2 regions of the Burkholderia sp. PU8-34 genome follow, and region 1 is predicted to be linked to the other one. Evidence: riboswitches for the same ligand, from Rfam matches in the RefSeq annotation. Region 1 holds a riboswitch; the other holds the start of a gene.

Region 1 (10,372 bases):
TTTCCTTCAGATGGTTGATGTCCTGAGCCTTGCAAGCGGCGTTGACGACCACGTACAGATCGCCGTCGCCGAGGTGGGTCACCATCAGGTCGTCGAGAATGCCGCCTTGTTCGTTCGTGAACAGCGCATAGCGCTGCATGCCCGCCGGCAGATCGATCACGTCGATCGGCACCAGCGTTTCGAGCGCGGCAGCGGCAGCCGTGCCCGACAGCATGACCTGCCCCATGTGGGAGACGTCGAAAAGGCCTGCCTTGTCACGTGTGTGCAGATGTTCCTTCAGTATCCCGAGCGGGTACTGCACCGGCATTTCGTAACCGGCGAACGGGACCATCTTCGCGCCAAGGTCGACATGCAGGCTGTGGAGTGGGGTACGGGAAAGTTGAGTGGTCATCGTCATTCCAGAAAATGTGGGGGGGGGGGGCGCGAGCATGCGTTGCGGGGGATCCGGGCGGGGACGCCGACGCGACGGCCCGGACGATCAGGACTCGCCGATTACCGGCCGTATACCGGGAATGCGGCACACAGTTCGGCAACCTGGCGCTTCACGCGCTCGATGACCGACGGGTTTTCCACGTCGGCCAGGATGTCGCAGATCCAGCACGCCACGACGCTTGCTTCGGCCTCCTTGAAACCGCGGCTGGTAATCGCCGGCGTGCCGATGCGGATGCCGCTGGTGACGAACGGGCTCTGCGGGTCGTTGGGCACGGCGTTCTTGTTCACGGTGATGCGTGCGCTGCCCAGGGCTGCATCGGCGGCCTTGCCCGTCAGCCCCTGGCGGATCAGGCTCACCAGGAACAGGTGGTTGTCCGTGCCACCGGAGATGATGTCGTAGCCGCGCTCGACGAACACGGCGGCCATCGCCCTGGCGTTGGCGACCACCTGCTGCTGATAGGCCTTGAATTCAGGGGAGAGCGCTTCCTTGAACGCCACCGCCTTGGCGGCGATGACATGCATCAGCGGGCCGCCCTGGATGCCGGGAAACACGATGGCGTTGAGCTTCTTCTCGATCGCCGGGTTCGCGCGCGCCAGAATCAGGCCGCCGCGCGGGCCGCGCAGCGTCTTGTGCGTCGTGGTGGTCACCACGTCGGCATGGGGCAGCGGGTTCGGGTAGAGTCCCGCGGCCACGAGGCCGGCCACATGAGCCATATCGACGAACAGGAAGGCGCCCGCGGCGTCGGCGATCCGGCGGAATCGTGCCCAGTCCACGACGCGAGAGTAGGCCGAGAAGCCGGCCGTGATCATTTTCGGCTTGTGCTGTTGCGCGAGTGCCTCGACCTGATCGTAGTCGATCTCGCCGGTTTCCACGTTCAGCCCATACTGCACGGCCCGGTACAGCTTGCCGGAAAAGTTGACGTGCGCGCCGTGCGTCAGGTGGCCGCCGTGAGCCAGGCTCATGCCGAGTATCGTGTCGTGCGGCTCGATCAGTGCCATGTAGACAGCGGCGTTGGCCTGGCTGCCGGAGTGCGGTTGCACGTTGGCGTAGTCGGCGCCGAACAGCGCCTTCGCGCGATCGATCGCCAGTTGCTCGGCGATGTCCACGAATTCGCAGCCGCCGTAGTACCGCTTGCCCGGATAGCCCTCGGCGTACTTGTTGGTCAGCACCGAGCCTTGCGCCTGCAACACGCGCGGGCTGGTGTAGTTCTCGGATGCGATCAGTTCGATATGGTCTTCCTGGCGCGTGCGCTCATGCTCCATCGCCGCCCACAGTTCGTTGTCGAAACCTTCGATCTGCATGTCTTTGCTGAACATTCGTCTTTCTCCCGACGTCGGAGCCGCGCGCGACGCCCGACAGGCGTTGCGCCGCATGCGTATCCTTCGTCTCGTTATGGGTTAAATGCGGTAATCGCCGGAACAGCCCGCTCGCATGCGGAGATCCGATCCGCCGGGCGAACGGGTGTGCCACGCTATGATCGATACGCTTCCATCGGCGGACACGAGCACACCAGATTGCGGTCGCCATACACGTTGTCGACGCGCGACACCGGCGGCCAGTACTTGCCGGCTGCCATCTTCGCTACCCCATACGGGTAGACGGCCTGCTCGCGCGAATAGGCGTGGCGCCACGCGTCCACCAGTTCGGCCGCGGTGTGCGGAGCGTGTTTCAGCGGATTGTCGTTCGCGTCCAGCGTGCCCGCTTCCACCGCGGCGATCTCGGCACGGATGGCGATCATCGCGTCGATGAAGCGGTCGAGCTCTGCCTTCGATTCCGACTCGGTCGGCTCGATCATCAGCGTGCCTGGCACGGGAAAGCTCATGGTCGGCGCGTGAAATCCGAAGTCGATCAGGCGCTTGGCGACGTCATCGACGCTGATGCCGCTGCTGTCCTTGAGCGGGCGCAGGTCGATGATGCATTCGTGCGCCACGCGGCCGTTCGGGCCCGTGTAGAGAATCGGGTAGTACGGCGCCAGGCGGCTGGCGACGTAATTGGCGTTGAGGATGGCTGCCTCGGTCGCGCGCTGGAGGCCTTGGGCCCCCATCAGCGTGATATAGGTCCAGGTGATCGGCAGGATGCTTGCGCTGCCGAACGGGGCCGCGGATACCGCGCCGATTCCCGCTACCCGGCCCGCGCCGTGCCCGGGCAGGAACGGCGCCAGATGGGCCTTGACGCCAATCGGACCCACGCCGGGGCCGCCGCCTCCGTGCGGGATGCAGAAGGTCTTGTGCAAGTTCAGATGAGACACGTCGCCGCCGAAGGCGCCCGGTTGGGCGAGGCCGACCAGTGCGTTCATGTTGGCGCCGTCGATGTAGACCTGGCCGCCATGGGCATGGACGATGTCGCACGCGTCGCGCACGCGCGCTTCGAACACGCCGTGGGTAGACGGATAGGTGATCATGATCCCGGCCAGGTCGCGGCTGTGCTGAGCGGCTTTCGCGTTGAGGTCGTCGATGTCGACGTTGCCGGCGTCGTCACAGTTGACCACCACGACCCGCATGCCGACCATTTGCGCCGATGCCGGGTTGGTACCGTGTGCCGACGACGGGATCAGGCATACGTTGCGCTGCGCCTCGCCGCGGCTCGCATGGTACGCGCGGATCGCCAGCAAGCCGGCGTATTCGCCTTGCGAGCCGGCATTCGGTTGCAGCGACACGGCGTCGTAACCGGTGACCGCACACAGCATGGCTTCCAGTTCCTGCGCCAGCGCGCGATAGCCTTCGGCCTGTTCGGCCGGCGCAAACGGATGCAGCTTCGCGAACGCCGGCCACGTAATCGGCACCATCTCGGTCGTGGCGTTCAGCTTCATCGTGCAGCTACCGAGCGGAATCATGGTGCGATCGAGCGCCAGGTCCTGGTCGGCGAGGCGACGAAGATAGCGCAGCATCCGGGTTTCCGAATGGTGGCTGTTGAAGACCGGATGGGTGAGAAAGGCACTGTGGCGCTGCAGGGGGGCGGGGAGTGCGTCGGCGGTAGTCGCTTCCACAACCGCAAAGTCAGGAACCGCCCGGCCTTCGGCGAAGATCGTCCAGAGCGTGCCGACGTCCTCGGGCGTGGTCGTCTCGTCCAGCGCGATGCCGACCTGGTGGTCGCTGATGGAACGCAGGTTGACGTGGCGCGCGCAGGCCGCGACGTGCACCGCAGCGGTACGACTGCCGCTGTTGACCGTGATCGTATCGAAGCAGTACTCGGTCGGCACGGCATACCCGAGCTGGCGCAGACCCGCGGCCAGGGTCGCGGTGAGGCGGTGGATACGTCGTGCAATGGTGGTCAGGCCCTGGGGACCATGGTAGGCAGCGTAGAAGCCGGCGATATTGGCGAGCAGCACTTGCGCGGTGCAGATGTTGCTGGTGGCTTTCTCGCGCCGGATGTGCTGCTCGCGCGTCTGCATGGCCAGGCGCAGGGCGGGGCGGCCATGGGCATCGACCGACAGGCCGACCAGTCGCCCCGGCATGCTGCGCTTGAACGCGTCGCGCGTCGCGAAATAGCCGGCGTGAGGGCCGCCGTAGCCGAGCGGCACGCCGAAACGCTGGGTGGTGCCAACCGCCACGTCGGCGCCGAATTCGCCCGGCGGCGTGAGCAGCGTCAATGCAAGCAGATCAGCGGCGAACACCGCCAGCGCACCGTTGGCATGCAGTGCGTCGACAACGCCGCGGTAATCGTGAATGTCGCCGTAGGTGCCCGGGTATTGCAGCAACGCTGCGAAGCAGTCGATGCCCGACAGGTCCCGGCGTGGATCGCCCACGATCACCTCGATGCCGATCGGTTCGGCACGGGTGCGGACGATTTCGATGGTCTGCGGATGGCAATCACGTGCGACGAAAAACACCTGGCTTTCCGACCTGGCGAGGCGCTGGCAGAACGTCATGGCCTCGGCGGCTGCCGTGCCTTCGTCCAGCATCGACGCGTTGGCGATTTCGAGGCCGCTCAAATCGGCGATCATGGTCTGAAAGTTGAGCAGGGCTTCCAGGCGGCCTTGCGAGATTTCCGGCTGGTACGGCGTGTAGGCGGTGTACCAGGCCGGGTTCTCCAGCACATTGCGCTGGATCACCGGCGGGGTGTGCGTGTCGTGGTATCCCATGCCGATGAAGGACTTGAAGACCTTGTTGCGGCTCGCCAGCTCGGCCAGCCTGTCCAGTGCCTCGGCTTCGGTGCAACTCTGCGGCAGGGCCAGCGGGGCGTCACTGCGGATCGCTGCCGGTACCACCTGCGCGATCAGTTCATCGAGGGAGCCCACGTTGAGTTCGGTCAGCATCGCGCGTTGTTCGTCGGCATCGGGGCCGATGTGGCGCCGGACGAACAACGCTCGCTGGGTGAGGGAGTCGAAAGGGATCATGGCAGTCTTCCTCAGGCGCCGATATAGGCACGATAGGCAGCCCCGTCCATCAAGCCGTCCAACTGTTCCGGATGGTCGATACGCATGCGGAAGAACCAGCCATCGCTTTCTGCCGCCTCATTGACGAGGCTCGGCTCGTCGGCAAGCGACGCATTGACTTCCAGCACGGTGCCGGACACGGGCATCTTGACCTCGCCGGCGGCCTTGACCGACTCGACGGCCGCGGCTTCCTCGTCCCGGGAAAAGGCACGGCCTTCGCCTGGCAACGCGACATAGACGAGATCGCCAAGCTGCGACTGTGCATGATCGGTGATGCCGACGGTGGCACTGCCGTCCGCTTCCAGACGCAGCCATTCGTGGGATTCGGTGTACTTGATCTCGCTCATTTGCTCACTTCCTGACAGGGTTGCGCTAAGTGAAATGGCAAACGCAAGCCGGAACGGCAACGGCGGGAGGATGATCGAGGGATCGGCATCCGGACCGGGGCATTCCAGGCTGCGTGCCTGATGCCCCCTCTGTCCATTTGCCTGAGAGATTACGCGTCCCGACAGGGCGCTTCTCCTTCGGCGAGGCGTGGTCGGCGACCAGTGGCCTACTCTCCAGAGCGCTAGTCGATATGTCGGTCCTTTTGCCTGAGAGTTTCTGGGGCGATTCCCCTTCGGCGCCGCCAATGGCGGTCTCTCCCGACACATCCCGATAGCTGGTGACAATCTAGTCGGACGCCATTTGCGTTGTCAACTCGTCTTTGTCACCCGGCTCGTGCGGGGCAGAGGTCGCGGCGCATGGCGCTCGCCATGCGATGCCGGTGCCGGGCCTTGCATGACAAGGCGTTGCCAGGATTGCCGTCGGCGCGATACTTCGGTGGAATCCGAAATGAATATCCGAGATTGTCTATGCGTCCACCGCGCGAGAACGCGGCGCTATGCGTTGGCCATCAGGTCGTCCATGAACGCGCGCAGAACGGTCGGCTGCGCCGCACCTCGCTTGGTGATCGAGGAAAACGGCCATGTCGAGCCGAGGCGCTCGGAGGCAATCTGGCGCATCTGGTCCGCGTCGACCCAATGCTGCGCGTAATGCTTGGGCAGAAAGCCGATATAGGCACCTGTCAGGATCAGGATCGCTTGTGCCTCGATATTGTCCACCGTGGCGGCGGCACTGCCGCTCTTGAGGAGTTGCAGATCTCGTTGCTGCAGAAAGCCGCGCGCGACGACCTGGCTTTGCCTGATCGCGCTGATCAGTTCGTCGCCTGCCGCGTCGCTCGAGAACAGCGGGTGGTACCGGCTGCAGTAGAGCCCATCGGGCTCTTCGTACAGTTGCGTGTAGGACAACCCGGCAACGGTAAGAGGGAAATGCCCGATCGCCACGTGCAGCCGCCCGTCGAGCACACGTTCCTCCAGTTCGGCGGGGGTCCCGATGTAGATGTCCAGCTGCACGTCGTGGCCACGAGAGACGAACTGGCGTAGCGTGCGCGGCAGCATGCTGTCCGTGTCGGTGACCGTGTTGTCGATGATGCCGAGATACAGCGTGCCCGAGATGCGTTGCTTGAGCGCATGGGTATCCATGCAGAAGGTCTCCACCGCCAACAACAGGCGTTGCGCCGACTCGTAGGTCGCAACGCCGTGTTCTGTCAGACGAAATCCGCTGCGGCCGCGTTCGCACAACTTGACACCCAGACGCGTTTCCAGGCTCGTCATCTGCTCGCTGATGGTCGACTGGCTCACATTCAGTGCCGCCTGCGCGGCGGCGAATCCACCGCATTTCACGATGGTCATGAAAATTCTGAGCAGTTTCAGGTCGACGTCCTGCAGTTGCTTCATTTTTCGCTCTCCTCCATGGTTTTCATCGGAAAAAGTCGATATGAATATCCGATGTCTCCTATTTTTTCGGTGCAAATTCTTCCCCATAGTCGCGGTAAAGGCAAGCGCGCAGACGACTGGCCTTGGGAGACGATCCACCGATGGAGACGGAGACAATGCAGAGCAATACGTATGAGAAAGGCCGGCTGAACCTGCCGTTTGTCGGCCATTGCACCTTTGCGAAGGCGCCGGTTTGCCTGGACTGGGAACGCATCGACGCCGATGTCGCGATCCTCGGCGCGCCGAATGACATGGGTACCCAGTGGCGTTCAGGTGCGCGCTTCGGGCCGCGCGGCATCCGCGAGGCGTCCACCCTCTTTTCCTTCGGGCACGCTGGCGCCTACGATCACGAAGACGACGTGCTCTACCTGACCGAGGATCAGCTGCGCATGGTCGACGTGGGTGACGCCGACATCGTGCACACCGACATGGGCGCGAGCAACGCGAACATCGAACTGGCCGTGCGCAAGATTCTCGCCGCCGGCGCAATGCCCGTGGTGCTGGGCGGCGATCATTCCGTGCATGCGCCGGTGATCAAGGCGTTCGAAGGCCGCGGGCCGATTCATATCGTGCATTTCGACGCTCACCTCGACTTCGTCGACGAGCGCCACGGCGTGCGATACGGCCACGGAAACCCGCTGCGCCGCGCGTCGGAAATGGAGCACATCGCCGGCATGACGCAGCTCGGCATCCGGAACGTGTCGTCTTCCAATCGCAGCGACTACGATGCCGCCCGTGCAGCGGGCTCCAACATATTGTCCGTGCGAGATGTTCGGCGCCTCGGTACCGAAGGCGTGCTGGAGCAGATTCCGGACAGCGGTGCGTACTACATCACCATCGATATCGACGGGTTCGACCCATCCATCGCGCCGGGTACCGGTACCCCCAGTCACGGCGGCTTCCAGTATTACGAAGTACTGGAAATCATTCAGGCACTCGCCAGACGAAGCCGCGGCAACATCATCGGCATGGATCTGGTCGAGGTCGCACCAGCGTATGACCCGACCGGAACGACGTCGATTCTGGCCGCGCAACTGCTGATGAACAGCATCGGCTTCATCTTCCATGCGCGCAGTCTGGCAAGAGGACGCTGAGCGTCCGCATCCGTAATCCGGGGGTGTCCCGCACGACGCCCGAAGTCATCACCGCAAAGCCCGACGGCCTTGAAGCGAGGTCCGGGGCGGGCATATCAAGGAAGATCAGAATGGATGCCGTTGTTGCGCAATATCTCGACCGCCATGGCGTTTCGCATGCGACCCGAAGCTTTCTTGCCTCGTCGATGAGGATGTTCATCGGCGGCGAATGGGTGGAGGGCGGCGACGGCCAGGTCAGCGCCGTCACCGAACCTTCTACCGGAGGCGTCATCACGCACATTCCGTTCGCGACGACGGCCGATCTCGACCGCGCGGTGGCGGCGGCGCGTCACCAGTTCGACCATGGCGAATGGCGTCGCCTGAAGCCGCTCGAGCGTGAGCGTCTGCTGCACCGATTGGCTGATCTGATCGAAGCCCATGCGGACGAACTGGCCGAGATCGAATCGATCGACATGGGAAAATCCGTCGTGCAGGCGCGCGCGATCGATATCCAGGGCACTGTCGATACGTTCCGCTATTTTGCCGGTTGGGCCTCCAAGTTGCATGGGCGTACGGTCGAGCCGTCGTTGCCAGGTAATTACCTGGCCTATACGCGAAAGGAGCCGATCGGTGTAGTGGGCGCGATCGTACCGTGGAACTATCCGTTGCAGACGATGGCGTGGAAACTGGCGGCTGCGCTGGCGGTCGGTTGTACCACGGTTGTCAAGCCGGCCGAGCTTACGTCGCTGTCGACGCTGCGTTTTGCCGAACTGGTTCAGGAAGCCGGCATTCCGGACGGCGTGGTCAACATCGTGACCGGGCGTGGCAGCGTGATCGGTGCCGCGATGGCAAGCCATCCAGGCATCGACAAGCTGACGTTTACCGGCTCGACGCCGGTCGGGCGCGCCGTCGGGCAGAACGCCGTTCAAAACATCAAGCGCGTCACGCTGGAACTCGGCGGCAAATCACCCGTCATCGTGCTGGACGATGCCGATATCGATGCCGCCGCACAAGCCGTGGCCAACGGCGTGTTCTTCAATTCCGGGCAGGTCTGCGATGCAGGGACGCGTGCCTACATTCACCGCAGCATTTACGATCGCTTCCTGGCCGCGCTCGCCGAATACACGTCGACGCTGAAGATTGCCCCCGGGCTGGACCGCGATTGCTTCATCAGCCCGCTCGTGTCGGCCAAACAGAAGGACACCGTGCTTTCGTACATCGAAGCCGGGATTCGAGAAGGCGCCGAATGCTACTACGGCGGGCGCCCCCAAGAGGGCCCGGGTCATTTTGTCGAGCCGACCATCTTTGCACATTGCCGTAACGACATGCGCATCGTCCGCGAGGAAATATTCGGACCGGTGCTGGTCACCGCGCCGTTCGATACGCTGGACGAGGCCGTGACGCTCGCCAACGATTCGTCGTTCGGCCTGGCTGCCGCGATCTATTCGAACGACCTCGGCCGGGTGCACGGCCTGATCCCGCAACTGCAGGCCGGCACGGTTTATGTGAACGCCCACAGCACCATCGATCCGTCGCTGCCTTTCGGGGGATTCAAGACGTCCGGGTTCGGCAAGGACCTGGGGCCGGAGCAGCTCGACTACCTGATGGAAACCAAGGCGGTCTGCATCACGCTGCCCTGAGCGCGCATACGCTGCGAGCCCTTCCGAGCCGGCACGCATGGCGACTGCCTGCGGCCGGCCGGAAGCGGCCGCCCGGACTATGAAGCCATCGAACTGTTGGTCCGACAGGGCTCGATGAAATTGCACGGCATCACCCTTTGAGATCATGGGGTACATCATGCAAGCAGAAACAAAGGCACTGAACGTGCCGCGTAGCGATCAGAGTGCCATTGAAGGGCGCTCGATCGATTTCGTTCCGGAAAGCGAACGTACCGACAAGCTGTCCAGCCAGGGCCCGTTCTGGTTCGTCGGAAACTTCACGTTCTTCACCATGACCATCGGCTTTGTCGGGCCGAGCGTGGGTCTTGATTCGCTCTGGACGACCATCGCCGGAACGCTGGGCATCATGTTCGGTACGCTGTTCATGGCCTTCCATGGTTCGCAAGGCCCGCACCTTGGTCTTCCGCAGATGATCCAGTCTCGTGCGCAATTCGGATATCGCGGCGTGGTGCTCGTGCTGTTGGCGACCTTGTTCGTCTTCGCGGGCTTCAACATCGTCAACCTCGTGTTGATGATGCAGGGGCTGAGGACGCTGTACAACTGGGACCCGATGCAAGTTGCGCTTGCGGTGACGGTGCCGGCCACCGTCCTGGCCATCCTCGGTCATGACTGGATGCACCGGACGTTCAAATGGTCGCTTTATCTTTCGCTGCCGCTTTACGGCATCGTAACGTTGGCGGTGCTGATGGGATGGATCCAGGACGCGCCGGCAGCGACGGGGGGCGCGCCGGCCGCGCCGCTGGGATTCAACTGGACCGGGTTCATCGCGCAGTTTGCAGCCGCGGCCAGCTACAACATCGCCTACGCCCCGTATGTATCGGACTATTCCCGTTACCTGCCGAAGAACACCTCGAGCAGCAAGCTGATCACGGCTGTGTTCGTGGGGGCATCACTATCCGGCGCATGGATGATCGCGGTTGGCGGCTGGCTTGGGGCACACCTGCATGCCACCGATGTCCTGGTGGCGCTCAACAGCGTCGGTGCAGGCATTGCCC
Region 2 (10,372 bases), on a different contig from region 1:
CTGATTGCGGTCATCGTCGCGTCGTTCGCGATCCCCATAGTCTTCATCATCCTGTTCGCCACCTACGCCAACGTTGCGTTCCGCTCGGGCGCCGGCACCAATGCGCTGTCCGACGAACAGGTCGCGAAGCGCATTGCGCCGCTCGCGCAGGTCGACGTGAAGGACGCCAACGCGCCGCGCACCTACAAGACCGGCGAGGAAGTCTACAAGGCCGTCTGCGTGGCCTGCCACGGCACCGGCGCCGCGGGTGCGCCGAAGTTCGGCAACAAGGACGACTGGGCGCCGCGCCTTGCGCAAGGCTTCGACACGCTGCTGAAGACGGCGCTCGCCGGCAAGGGCGCGATGCCCCCGCGCGGCGGCACGAGCCCCGACGACTACAGCGACTACGAGATCGCCCGCGCGATCGTCTACATGGCGAACAACGACGGCGCGAATTTCCCCGAACCGGCCGCGCCGGCCGCGAATGCCACACCAGCCGCCACGGCCGCAGGCGCCGCCCCCGCGTCCGGCGCCGCCGATGCCGCGAGCGCGCAAATCGCCGCCGCGCAGGCCGCGATCGCCGCGATCCCGAAGGCAGGTGAAGCGCCCGCCGCCGCGCCGGCGAGCGCTGACGCCGCATCCGCCGGCAAGGCGCTGTACACGCAGGTCTGCCAGGCCTGTCACGCAGCGGGCGTGCTCGGCGCGCCGAAGTTCGGCAGCAAGGACGACTGGGCGCCGCGGCTGAAGGACTCGATGGACACCGTCTACAACTACGCGCTGCACGGCAAGGGCGCGATGCCGCCGAAGGGCGGATCGACCGCGTCGGATGCCGACGTGAAGGCCGCCGTCGACTATATGGTCAACGCCGCGAAGTAACGCGGACGCAACGGTCCGGCCACAAAAAACCCCGCGCTGCGCAAGCACCGCGGGGGTTTTGTTTTCTCGGGACGGCGCGGTCTGCCGGTCGGACGGCACTTGACCCGCCCCGCCCCCGCACCGCGCGCAACCCCTACCTCACTTCTGCAGCAGCGCCTTCAGGCTCGCGAGCCGGTCCTTCGGCGTCATCGGCGCTTCTTCGGGCGTGGGCGGCGGCGCATCGTCGAGGCCCATCTCGGGGATAAAGCGGGACGCCTCGCACACGACCGTCTCGCGCGCCCGCTTGCGCTTCTTGCACCAGTTCAGGTGCAGGCTGCGCTGGGCACGCGTGATCGCGACGTACATCAGCCGGCGCTCCTCCTCGATCCGCTCGCTGTCGATCGGGCCGTCGTCCTCACTGCCGCCGCGGTGCGGCATGATCCCCTCCTCGACGCCGACCAGGAACACGTGCGGATACTCGAGCCCCTTCGACGCATGGACGGTCGACAGCCGCACCGCGTCCGGATCCTCGTCCTTGCCTTCGAGCATCGACATCAGCGCGACGGTCTGGATCAGGCCGAGCAGGTTCTTGCCGGTGTCGGCGAGCCCGTCCGCGTTGTGAAAGCCTTGGGCCTCGCCGTCGACCGCCTCCGCCGCCTCGGGCTTCGTGCCCTTGCGCTTCAGCCATTCGAGGAATTCGAGCACGTTCTGCCACTTCGACTGCGCCTGCCGCTCGTCGAACGCGTCGTACAGGTAGGCCTCGTAGTGGATCGCCTCCATCATGTCGTCGAGCACGACGGTCGCGGGCTCCTTGTCCGCGCGGTCGGTCAGGCGCTGGATGAAGTCGCAGAACATCCGCAGCGGCTCCACCTGGCGCGCGGACAGCCGCGCCTCGATGCCGCCCATGTAGACCGCCTCGAACAGCGACACCTTCGCCTGCCCGGCGAACGAGCCGAGCGCTTCCAGCGTCGTGTTGCCGATCCCGCGGCGCGGCGTCGTGACCGCGCGGATGAACGCGGGATCGTCGTCGGCGTTCGCGATCAGGCGCAGGTACGCGCACAGATCCTTGATCTCGGCCTTGTCGAAGAACGACTGGCCGCCCGACAGCACGTACGGGATCCGCTCGCGCCGCAGCACCTGCTCGAAGATCCGCGCCTGGAAGTTGCCGCGATACAGAATCGCGTAGTCGCGGAACTGCGCGCGCCGCTCGAACTTGTGCGCGGACAGCCGGAACACGACCGATTCGGCCTCGTGCTCCTCGTCGTTGCACGGCGTGACGGTGATCGAATCGCCCATCCCGTGCTCGGACCACAGCTTCTTCTCGAACAGCTTCGGGTTGTTCGCGATCACGTTGTTCGCGGCGGTGAGGATGCGCACCGTCGACCGGTAATTCTGCTCGAGCTTGACCAGGTGCAGCTTCGGGAAATCCTTGCCGAGCTGCGCGAGGTTCTCGAGCGTCGCGCCGCGCCAGCCGTAGATCGCCTGGTCGTCGTCGCCGACCGCCGTGAATGCCGCGCGCGGGCCCGCGAGCAGCTTCAGCAGCTCGTACTGGCACGCATTGGTGTCCTGGTACTCGTCGATCAGCAGGTAGCGCAGCTTGTTCTGCCAGCGATCGCGCACCTGCTCGTTCTTTGCGAACAGCTCGGTCGGCAGGCGGATCAGGTCGTCGAAGTCGACCGCCTGGTACGCGTGCAGCGTCGCGACGTAGTTGCGGTAGACGAGCGCGGCCTGGTGCTCGTCCTCGTTCGCTGCGATCGTCATCGCCTCTTCAGGCGTGACGAGGCCGTTCTTCCACAGCGAGATGATGTTCTGGATCTTGCGGATCAGGCCCTTGTCGGTCGTGCCGATCTGCTCCTGGATCATCCCGAAGCAGTCGTCCGAATCCATGATCGAGAACTGCGGCTTCAGGCCGACGTGCTCGGCCTCCTGGCGCAGGATCTGCACGCCGAGCGAGTGGAACGTGCAGACGGTGAGCTGGTTCACCGGCACCTTGCGGCCTTCCTTGCCGGGCGTGGTGAGCGTCTTGCCCTCGAGCAGCTTCGACACGCGCTCGCGCATTTCGGCGGCGGCCTTGTTCGTGAACGTGACGGCGGCAATGTGGCGCGGCTCGAAGCCTTTCGCTTCGATCAGGTGCGCGATCTTCTGCGTAATCACGCGCGTCTTGCCGCTGCCCGCGCCGGCGAGCACGAGGCAGGGACCGTCGAGATAGCGCACCGCTTCGTTCTGAGCGGGATTGAGGCCTGCGGACATGGTTGCGGATGGTGTTGCGGTTGACGGCTGGACGCCGGGAGGATGCCGCGCGCGGGGTGCCAGGTCGGGCATGCGGACGCACGGGCAGAACGCGCATGTTAACACGCCGGCGGCGGCGATTTCCGGAGCCCCGCCGGGCGGGGCCGGGCGGGCGGATGCGTGATCGCGCCCTTGTCCGTTCGGCCAATTCCGCCTTGCGACGGCCGCGCTGCGCGACAATCGGGTGACCGTTGGATCGCCGGCGAACCCCTCTCGCGCGATACCGACGGCTGTGCCGCCGCGCGCGGCACAGCCGGTCACGGTCGGTCGCGCGCCATACGTCCGACAAAATGCGTGAATCCCCACACCGGCCCCGTGCCAAAATATTCGGTCGTCGGCACCGCCAAGGTGCCTGATCCTTTCGTTTCCCTTGTTGCCAAGGAGTGCCATGTCGTCATTGCTCAAGATTGGTTTGATGGGTTTCGGTTTCGCCGGCGCGACGTTTCACGCGCCGGTGATCGCGGCGAGTGGCCGCACGCAGGTTGCCGCGATCGCCACCGGCCAGCCGGATCGCGCGAAGGCCGCGTATCCGGATGCCCGCGTCGTGCCCGATCTCGACGCGCTGCTGAGTCTCGACGACATCGAATGCGTGGTGATCGCCACGCCGAACGACACGCACTTCCCGCTCGCGCGCCAGGTGCTCGAAGCCGGCCGCCACGTCGTCGTCGACAAGCCCGTGACGCTCACCTCCGACGAGGCGCTCGCGCTCGCGCGGCTCGCGAACGCACGCAGCCGCGTGTTCGCGCCGTTCCACAACCGCCGCTGGGACGGCGATTTCCTGACCGTACGCCGCGTGATCGACTCCGGCGAGCTCGGCCGCATCACGTACGTCGCGTCGCACTTCGACCGCTTCCGGCCGCAGGTGCGCACCCGCTGGCGCGAGGAAGCCGCGCGCGGCGGCGGCCTGCTGCTCGACCTCGGCCCGCACCTGATCGACCAGGCACTCGCGCTGTTCGGCCTGCCCGAAACCGTCGGCGCGACGGTCAAGGTCCGCCGCGACAACGGTTCGGCGCCCGATTTCGTGCATCTGCAGCTCGGCTATCCGGACAAGGACGTCGCGCTGCACGCGAGCGCGCTGTCGGCAATCGAGCCGGCGCGCTTCATGCTGCACGGCACGCGCGGCAGCTACCAGAAGTTCGGGCTCGACACGCAGGAAGACCAGCTGAAGGCGGGCCTGACGCCCGATCACGTCGAATTCGGCGGCGGCAACCCGCCCGGCCTGCTGCGCGTGCTCGACGGCGACGTCGAAACCGAGCGGCCGGTGCCGACGCTCGACGGCCAGTACGCGGAGTTCTATCGCGCGCTCGCCGCGTCGATCCGCGACGGCGCACCGTTCCCCGTCACGCCGCAGGACGCGGTCGACGTGATGACGATCATCGAGCTCGCCGCGCAAAGCGAGCACGAAGGCCGGCGCGTGCCGTTCGTGCGCAAGGTGGTGTGAAGCGATCGGCCCCGAGCTGCCGCTCCGTCCCGCGCGATCAATTCAGAACAATCGGTTACAAATCGCGCGGGAACGAAAGTCAGCGGTACTCCTGTCTGACGCGTTTCTCAAAAAAGTCGATCCGACACCAAACCGCCTGGAGAATGTGATGCAACGGTTGATTCGCGCGGCAGCATGCTGCGCCCTGGTTTCCTCGCTCGCGGCGTGCATCGTCACGCCGCCGCAGCAACCTCGCCCGGCGCCGCGCCCCGCGCCTGCGCCGGCGCCGCAGGTGAATCCGCAAGTCGTCGGCTACGAGCGCATGCAGCAGATCCAGGGCCGGATCGACAACCTGCACCGCCGGATCGATGCGCGCGTGAACGGTGGCTACTATCCGCCGCCGTATGGCGCGCAGCTCCATCACCGCCTCGACGTGATCCGCCAGGAATCGAACGATATGTCGGCGCAACACGGCGGCGGCCTGTCGGCCGACGAGCAGCGCGTGCTGAACCAGGAACTCGACACCGCGGCGCGCGCGATCGGCGAGTGACGCCGGCGCCCGCCGGCACCGAAAACGCGGCGGCGCGCTGTCGCCGCTTGTCCCCAGGCGACATTCATTTGCCCAAATTGACAAGGCTTCCGGGCTCGCGTACAGTCGCCCGCACGCGTCGGGAGAGCGCGTGACAGCGTTGCAGCAACGCCGGTCGCGCCGCCGAAGGGGCATACCCGCAAACTCTCAGGCAAAAGGACCGGCCGCGTCGAAGAACCCCGCCTGCGCATGTCGCAGGCCACGTTCTTCGCACTCTGGAGAGCGGCAGTAGCCCGTTGCGCATCGTCAGCGCGGGCAGGCTGCCCACCGAAGGGGCGCGCGTTCGCCGGGCTGGTCCCGCAACGCAATCTCTCAGGTATCGAGGACAGAGGGGATGTACAGGATCGTCCGCAGGCTCAAGGCCGCGGCGGTCGACACATCGCCGTATTGTCCCGCGCGCAAGCGCTTGCCTGAGGCCTCGATGACCGCACTCAAACACACCCCGCTCAACGCCGCGCACCGCGCGCTCAATGCCCGCATGGTCGATTTCGGCGGCTGGGACATGCCCGTCAACTACGGCTCGCAAATCGAAGAGCACCAGGCCGTGCGCACCGACGCCGGCATGTTCGACGTGTCGCACATGTGCGTCGTCGATTTCACCGGCAGCCGCGTGCGCGCGTTCTTCGAGCACGCGATCGCGAACAACGTCGGCAAGCTCAAGACGCCCGGCAAGGCGCTCTACTCGTGCCTGCTCAACCCGCAGGGCGGCGTCATCGACGATCTGATCGTCTATTACTTCACCGAGGACTTCTTCCGCGTCGTCGTCAACGCCGGCACCGCGGAGAAGGACATCGCGTGGTTCAACCAGCTCAACGAGGAAGGCGGCTACGGCATCACGATCGCGCCGCGCCGCGATTTCGCGATCGTCGCCGTGCAGGGCCCGAACGCCCGTGAAAAGGCCTGGACGACGATTCCCGCCGCGCGCGCCGCAACGAGCGAGCTGAAGCCGTTCAACGCCGCGCAGGTCGCGGGCACGCCGTTCGGCGACCTCACCGTCGCGCGCACCGGCTACACCGGCGAAGACGGTTTCGAGGTGATCGTCCCGGCGGTTCACGTCGAAGCGCTGTGGAACGCACTGCAGCAAAACGGCGTGCGCCCGTGCGGGCTCGGCGCGCGCGACACGCTGCGCCTCGAGGCCGGCATGAACCTGTACGGCCAGGACATGGACGACACTGTGTCCCCGCTCGACGCAGGCCTCGCATGGACGGTCGACCTGACGGCGCCGCGCGCGTTCGTCGGCCGCGACGTGCTCGAGCGCGACGGCTCGCGCGCCGCGTTCGTCGGCCTGATCCTGCAGAAGGAAAACGGCAAGGCGGGCGGCGTGCTGCGCGCGCACCAGAAGGTCGTCACGCCGCACGGCGAAGGCGAGATCACGAGCGGCACGTTCTCCCCGTCGATGCAGGAATCGATCGCGTTCGCGCGCGTGCCGACGGCCGTGCAGATCGGCGACACCGTGCACGTGCAGATTCGCGACAAACAACTCCCCGCGCGCGTGGTAAAACTGCCGTTCGTGCGCAACGGCAAGGTCCTCGCTGCGTAACGACCTGGAGGGCCGGGCGGCATGGCGCCCGGCAAAACAATACCTGGCGCGCCGCCACGGTGCGCCGCAATGAAGAATCACACCCTTTCTATCAGGAGCATCCGATGAGCAACGTCCCGGCCGAACTGAAGTACACCGACGAGCACGAGTGGATCCGTACCGAAGCCGACGGCACGCTGGCGATCGGCATCACCGATCACGCGCAAAGCACGCTCGGCGACATCGTCTTCCTCGAACTGCCGCAAGTCGGCAAACAGGTGAAGGCAGGCGACGCCGTCGGCGTCGTCGAGTCGGTGAAAGCGGCGTCCGACATCTACTCGCCGGTGTCGGGCGAAGTGGTCGCCGTCAACACGGAAGTCGTCGACGCACCGGACGAAGTCAACAGCGACGCGTACAGCGCGTGGCTGTTCAAGATCAAGCTCGCCGACGGCGCATCGACCGACAGCCTGCTCGACGCAGCCGCCTACGAGAAGCTGGTCGGCTAACTCAACCACCCAAGCATTGCGCGGCGCGCCGGCCCGGCAGCACGGGCCGCGCCCCGCGTGGGACCAGAGCAGGCGCCAAGCGCCCACTCTGGTCGACCGCGAAGCATGGGGCCCGAGTAAGCGCTGACGCGCCAACTCGGGCCGACACTGGAACACCATGAAGCTCGAACACCCGGACCGCCTGATGAACCGCACGCCCCTCTCGCTCGCTGCGCTCGAAACGCACGACGCGTTCGCCGAACGCCATATCGGCCCTGACGCCGCCAGCCAGAAGGCGATGCTCGACACGCTCGGCTTCGCGTCGCGCGCCGCCCTGATCGACGCCGTGATTCCCGCGGCGATCCGCCGCGCGGAAACGCTGCCGCTCGGCCCGTTCGCCCAGCCGAAGAGCGAAGCGGAAGCGCTCGCCGCACTGCGCGAGCTCGCGGACAAAAACCAGGTGTTCCGCTCGTACATCGGCCAGGGTTACTACGACACGCACACCCCGGCGGTGATCCTGCGCAACGTGCTTGAAAACCCGGCGTGGTACACGGCCTACACGCCGTACCAGCCTGAAATTTCCCAGGGCCGCCTCGAGGCGCTCCTGAACTTCCAGCAGATGGTCGCCGACCTGACGGGCCTCGCGATCGCGAACGCGTCGCTGCTCGACGAAGCGACCGCGGCGGCCGAGGCGATGACGCTGCTGCAGCGCATCGGCAAACCGAAGTCGAACGTCTTCTACGTCGCCGACGACGTGCTGCCGCAGACGCTGGAAGTGATCCGTACCCGCGCGCTGCCGATCGGCATCGAGGTCAAGACGGGCCCGGCCGCCGACGCCGCGCAGTCGGACGCGTTCGGCGTGCTGCTGCAATACCCGGGCGTGAACGGCGACGTGCGCGACTACCGCGCGCTCACCGACGCGATCCACGCCGCCGGCGGCCACGTGGTCGTCGCGGCCGACATCCTCGCGCTGACGCTGCTGACGCCGCCCGGCGAATGGGGCGCGGACGTCGCGGTCGGCAATACCCAGCGTTTCGGCGTGCCGATGGGCTTCGGCGGCCCGCACGCCGCGTATCTCGCGGTGCGCGACGAATTCAAGCGCCAGATGCCGGGCCGTCTCGTCGGCGTGACCGTCGACGCGCAGGGCAAGCCCGCGCTGCGTCTCGCGCTGCAGACGCGCGAACAGCACATCCGCCGCGAGAAGGCGACGTCGAACGTGTGTACCGCGCAGGCGCTGCTCGCGATCATGGCGAGCATGTACGCGGTCTACCACGGCCCGCACGGCCTGAAGACGATCGCGCTGCGCGTGAACCGCATCGCGGCGCTGTTCGCGGCCGGCGTGAAGCAGCTCGGCTTCGCGACTGTCAACGACACGTTCTTCGACACGCTGACGATCGACACCGGCGCACGCACCGCGCAGATCCACGCCCTCGCAAACGCGCAGCGCGTGAACCTGCGCCGCGTGAGCGACACGCAGGTCGGCATCTCGGTCGACGAGACGACGACCCGCGCCGATCTCGCCAGCCTGCTCGCGATCTTCGCGCAAGCCGCGGGCGGCACGGCGCCCGACGTCGATGCACTCGACGCGGGCCTCGGCGGCACGGCCGCGCTGCCGGCCGGCCTCGAGCGCACGAGCGCGTACCTGACGCACCACGTGTTCAACCGCCACCATTCGGAAACGGAAATGCTGCGCTACCTGCGCAGCCTGTCGGACAAGGATCTCGCGCTCGACCGCTCGATGATCCCGCTCGGCTCATGCACGATGAAGCTGAACGCGACATCGGAAATGCTGCCCGTCACGTGGCCCGAATTCGGCCAGATCCACCCGTTCGCGCCGGCCGAACAGACGGTCGGCTACCGCGAGATGATCGACCAGCTCGAGCAGATGCTCGTCGCGGCAACCGGCTACGCGGCCGTGTCGCTGCAGCCGAATGCGGGCTCGCAGGGCGAGTACGCGGGCCTCTTGATCATCCACGCGTATCACGCGTCGCGCGGCGAAAGCCACCGCGACGTCTGCCTGATCCCGGCGTCCGCGCACGGCACGAACCCGGCGTCCGCGCACATGGCCGGCATGAAGGTCGTCGTCGTCGCGTGCGACGCGCAGGGCAACGTCGACATCGAGGACCTGAAGAAGAAGGCCGACGAACATGCGAACGACCTCGCGGCGATCATGATCACGTACCCGTCGACGCACGGCGTGTTCGAGCAGAACGTCCGCCAGATCTGCGAGATCGTGCACGCGCACGGTGGCCAGGTGTACGTCGACGGCGCGAACATGAACGCGATGGTCGGCCTGACCGCGCCGGGCCAGTTCGGCGGCGACGTGTCGCACCTGAACCTGCACAAGACCTTCTGCATCCCGCACGGCGGCGGCGGCCCGGGCGTCGGCCCGGTCGCGGTCGGCGCGCACCTCGCGAAGTTCCTGCCGAACCAGCACTCGACCGGCTATACGCGCGGCGAAGAAGGTATCGGCGCGGTGTCGGCGGCGCCGTACGGCTCCGCGTCGATCCTGCCGATCTCGTGGATGTACATCGCGATGATGGGCGCGAAGAACCTGACCGCCGCGACGGAGACCGCGATCCTCAACGCGAACTACATCGCGAAGCGCCTCGCACCGCACTACCCGGTGCTGTATTCGGGCCCGGGCGGGCTGGTCGCGCACGAGTGCATTCTCGATCTGCGTCCGATCAAGGACACGAGCGGCATCACCGTCGACGACGTCGCGAAGCGCCTGATGGACTATGGTTTCCACGCGCCGACGATGAGCTTCCCGGTGCCGGGCACGCTGATGGTCGAGCCGACCGAATCCGAATCGCAGGAGGAACTCGACCGCTTCATCGCCGCGATGATCGCGATCCGCGAGGAAATCCGCGCGGTCGAGGAAGGCCGCGCCGACCGCGAGGACAACCCGCTGCGTCACGCGCCGCACACGGCGGCTGTCGTCACCGCGAACGAATGGCCGCATGCGTACTCGCGCGAGCAAGCCGCGTACCCGGTCGCGTCGCTCGGCACGAACAAGTACTGGCCGCCGGTCGGCCGCGCGGACAACGTGTATGGCGACCGCAACCTGTTCTGCTCGTGCGTGCCGATGTCGGAATACGCGTAACACGCGCGTCGTCCGCGGTTGGCCCGATGCTGTGCCGCACGCAACCTGCCGGTTGCGTGCGGTTTTTACGTTGGCCGCCAATCCGCCTGACGTTCGTCCCCCAATCCGGCTAACATCACACGCGATCCAG

What was found. Region 1 has a riboswitch for glycine ahead of gcvH (glycine cleavage system protein GcvH). Riboswitches for the same ligand answer to the same signal wherever they lie in the genome.
Region 2: linked by a shared signal. The riboswitch ahead of gcvT (glycine cleavage system aminomethyltransferase GcvT) and the one ahead of gcvH (glycine cleavage system protein GcvH) in region 1 are both predicted to bind glycine.

Annotation. Positions count from the first base shown of each region.
Region 1 covers NZ_JBSAXC010000007.1:179,479-189,850, reverse strand. The annotation lists gene gcvT (glycine cleavage system aminomethyltransferase GcvT) at 1-397, opposite strand, end outside; gene glyA (serine hydroxymethyltransferase) at 493-1,749, opposite strand; gene gcvP (aminomethyl-transferring glycine dehydrogenase) at 1,905-4,769, opposite strand; gene gcvH (glycine cleavage system protein GcvH) at 4,781-5,155, opposite strand; glycine riboswitch at 5,380-5,465, opposite strand; gene ACV22Z_RS18800 (LysR family transcriptional regulator) at 5,690-6,586, opposite strand; gene speB (agmatinase) at 6,742-7,719, shown strand; gene ACV22Z_RS18790 (aldehyde dehydrogenase family protein) at 7,830-9,338, shown strand; gene ACV22Z_RS18785 (purine-cytosine permease family protein) at 9,496-10,372, shown strand, end outside.
Region 2 covers NZ_JBSAXC010000016.1:145,430-155,801, reverse strand. The annotation lists gene ACV22Z_RS29080 (c-type cytochrome) at 1-855, shown strand, start outside; gene ACV22Z_RS29075 (UvrD-helicase domain-containing protein) at 994-3,084, opposite strand; gene ACV22Z_RS29070 (oxidoreductase) at 3,512-4,564, shown strand; gene ACV22Z_RS29065 (hypothetical protein) at 4,713-5,093, shown strand; glycine riboswitch at 5,203-5,306, shown strand; glycine riboswitch at 5,338-5,471, shown strand; gene gcvT (glycine cleavage system aminomethyltransferase GcvT) at 5,554-6,672, shown strand; gene gcvH (glycine cleavage system protein GcvH) at 6,777-7,157, shown strand; gene gcvP (aminomethyl-transferring glycine dehydrogenase) at 7,315-10,242, shown strand.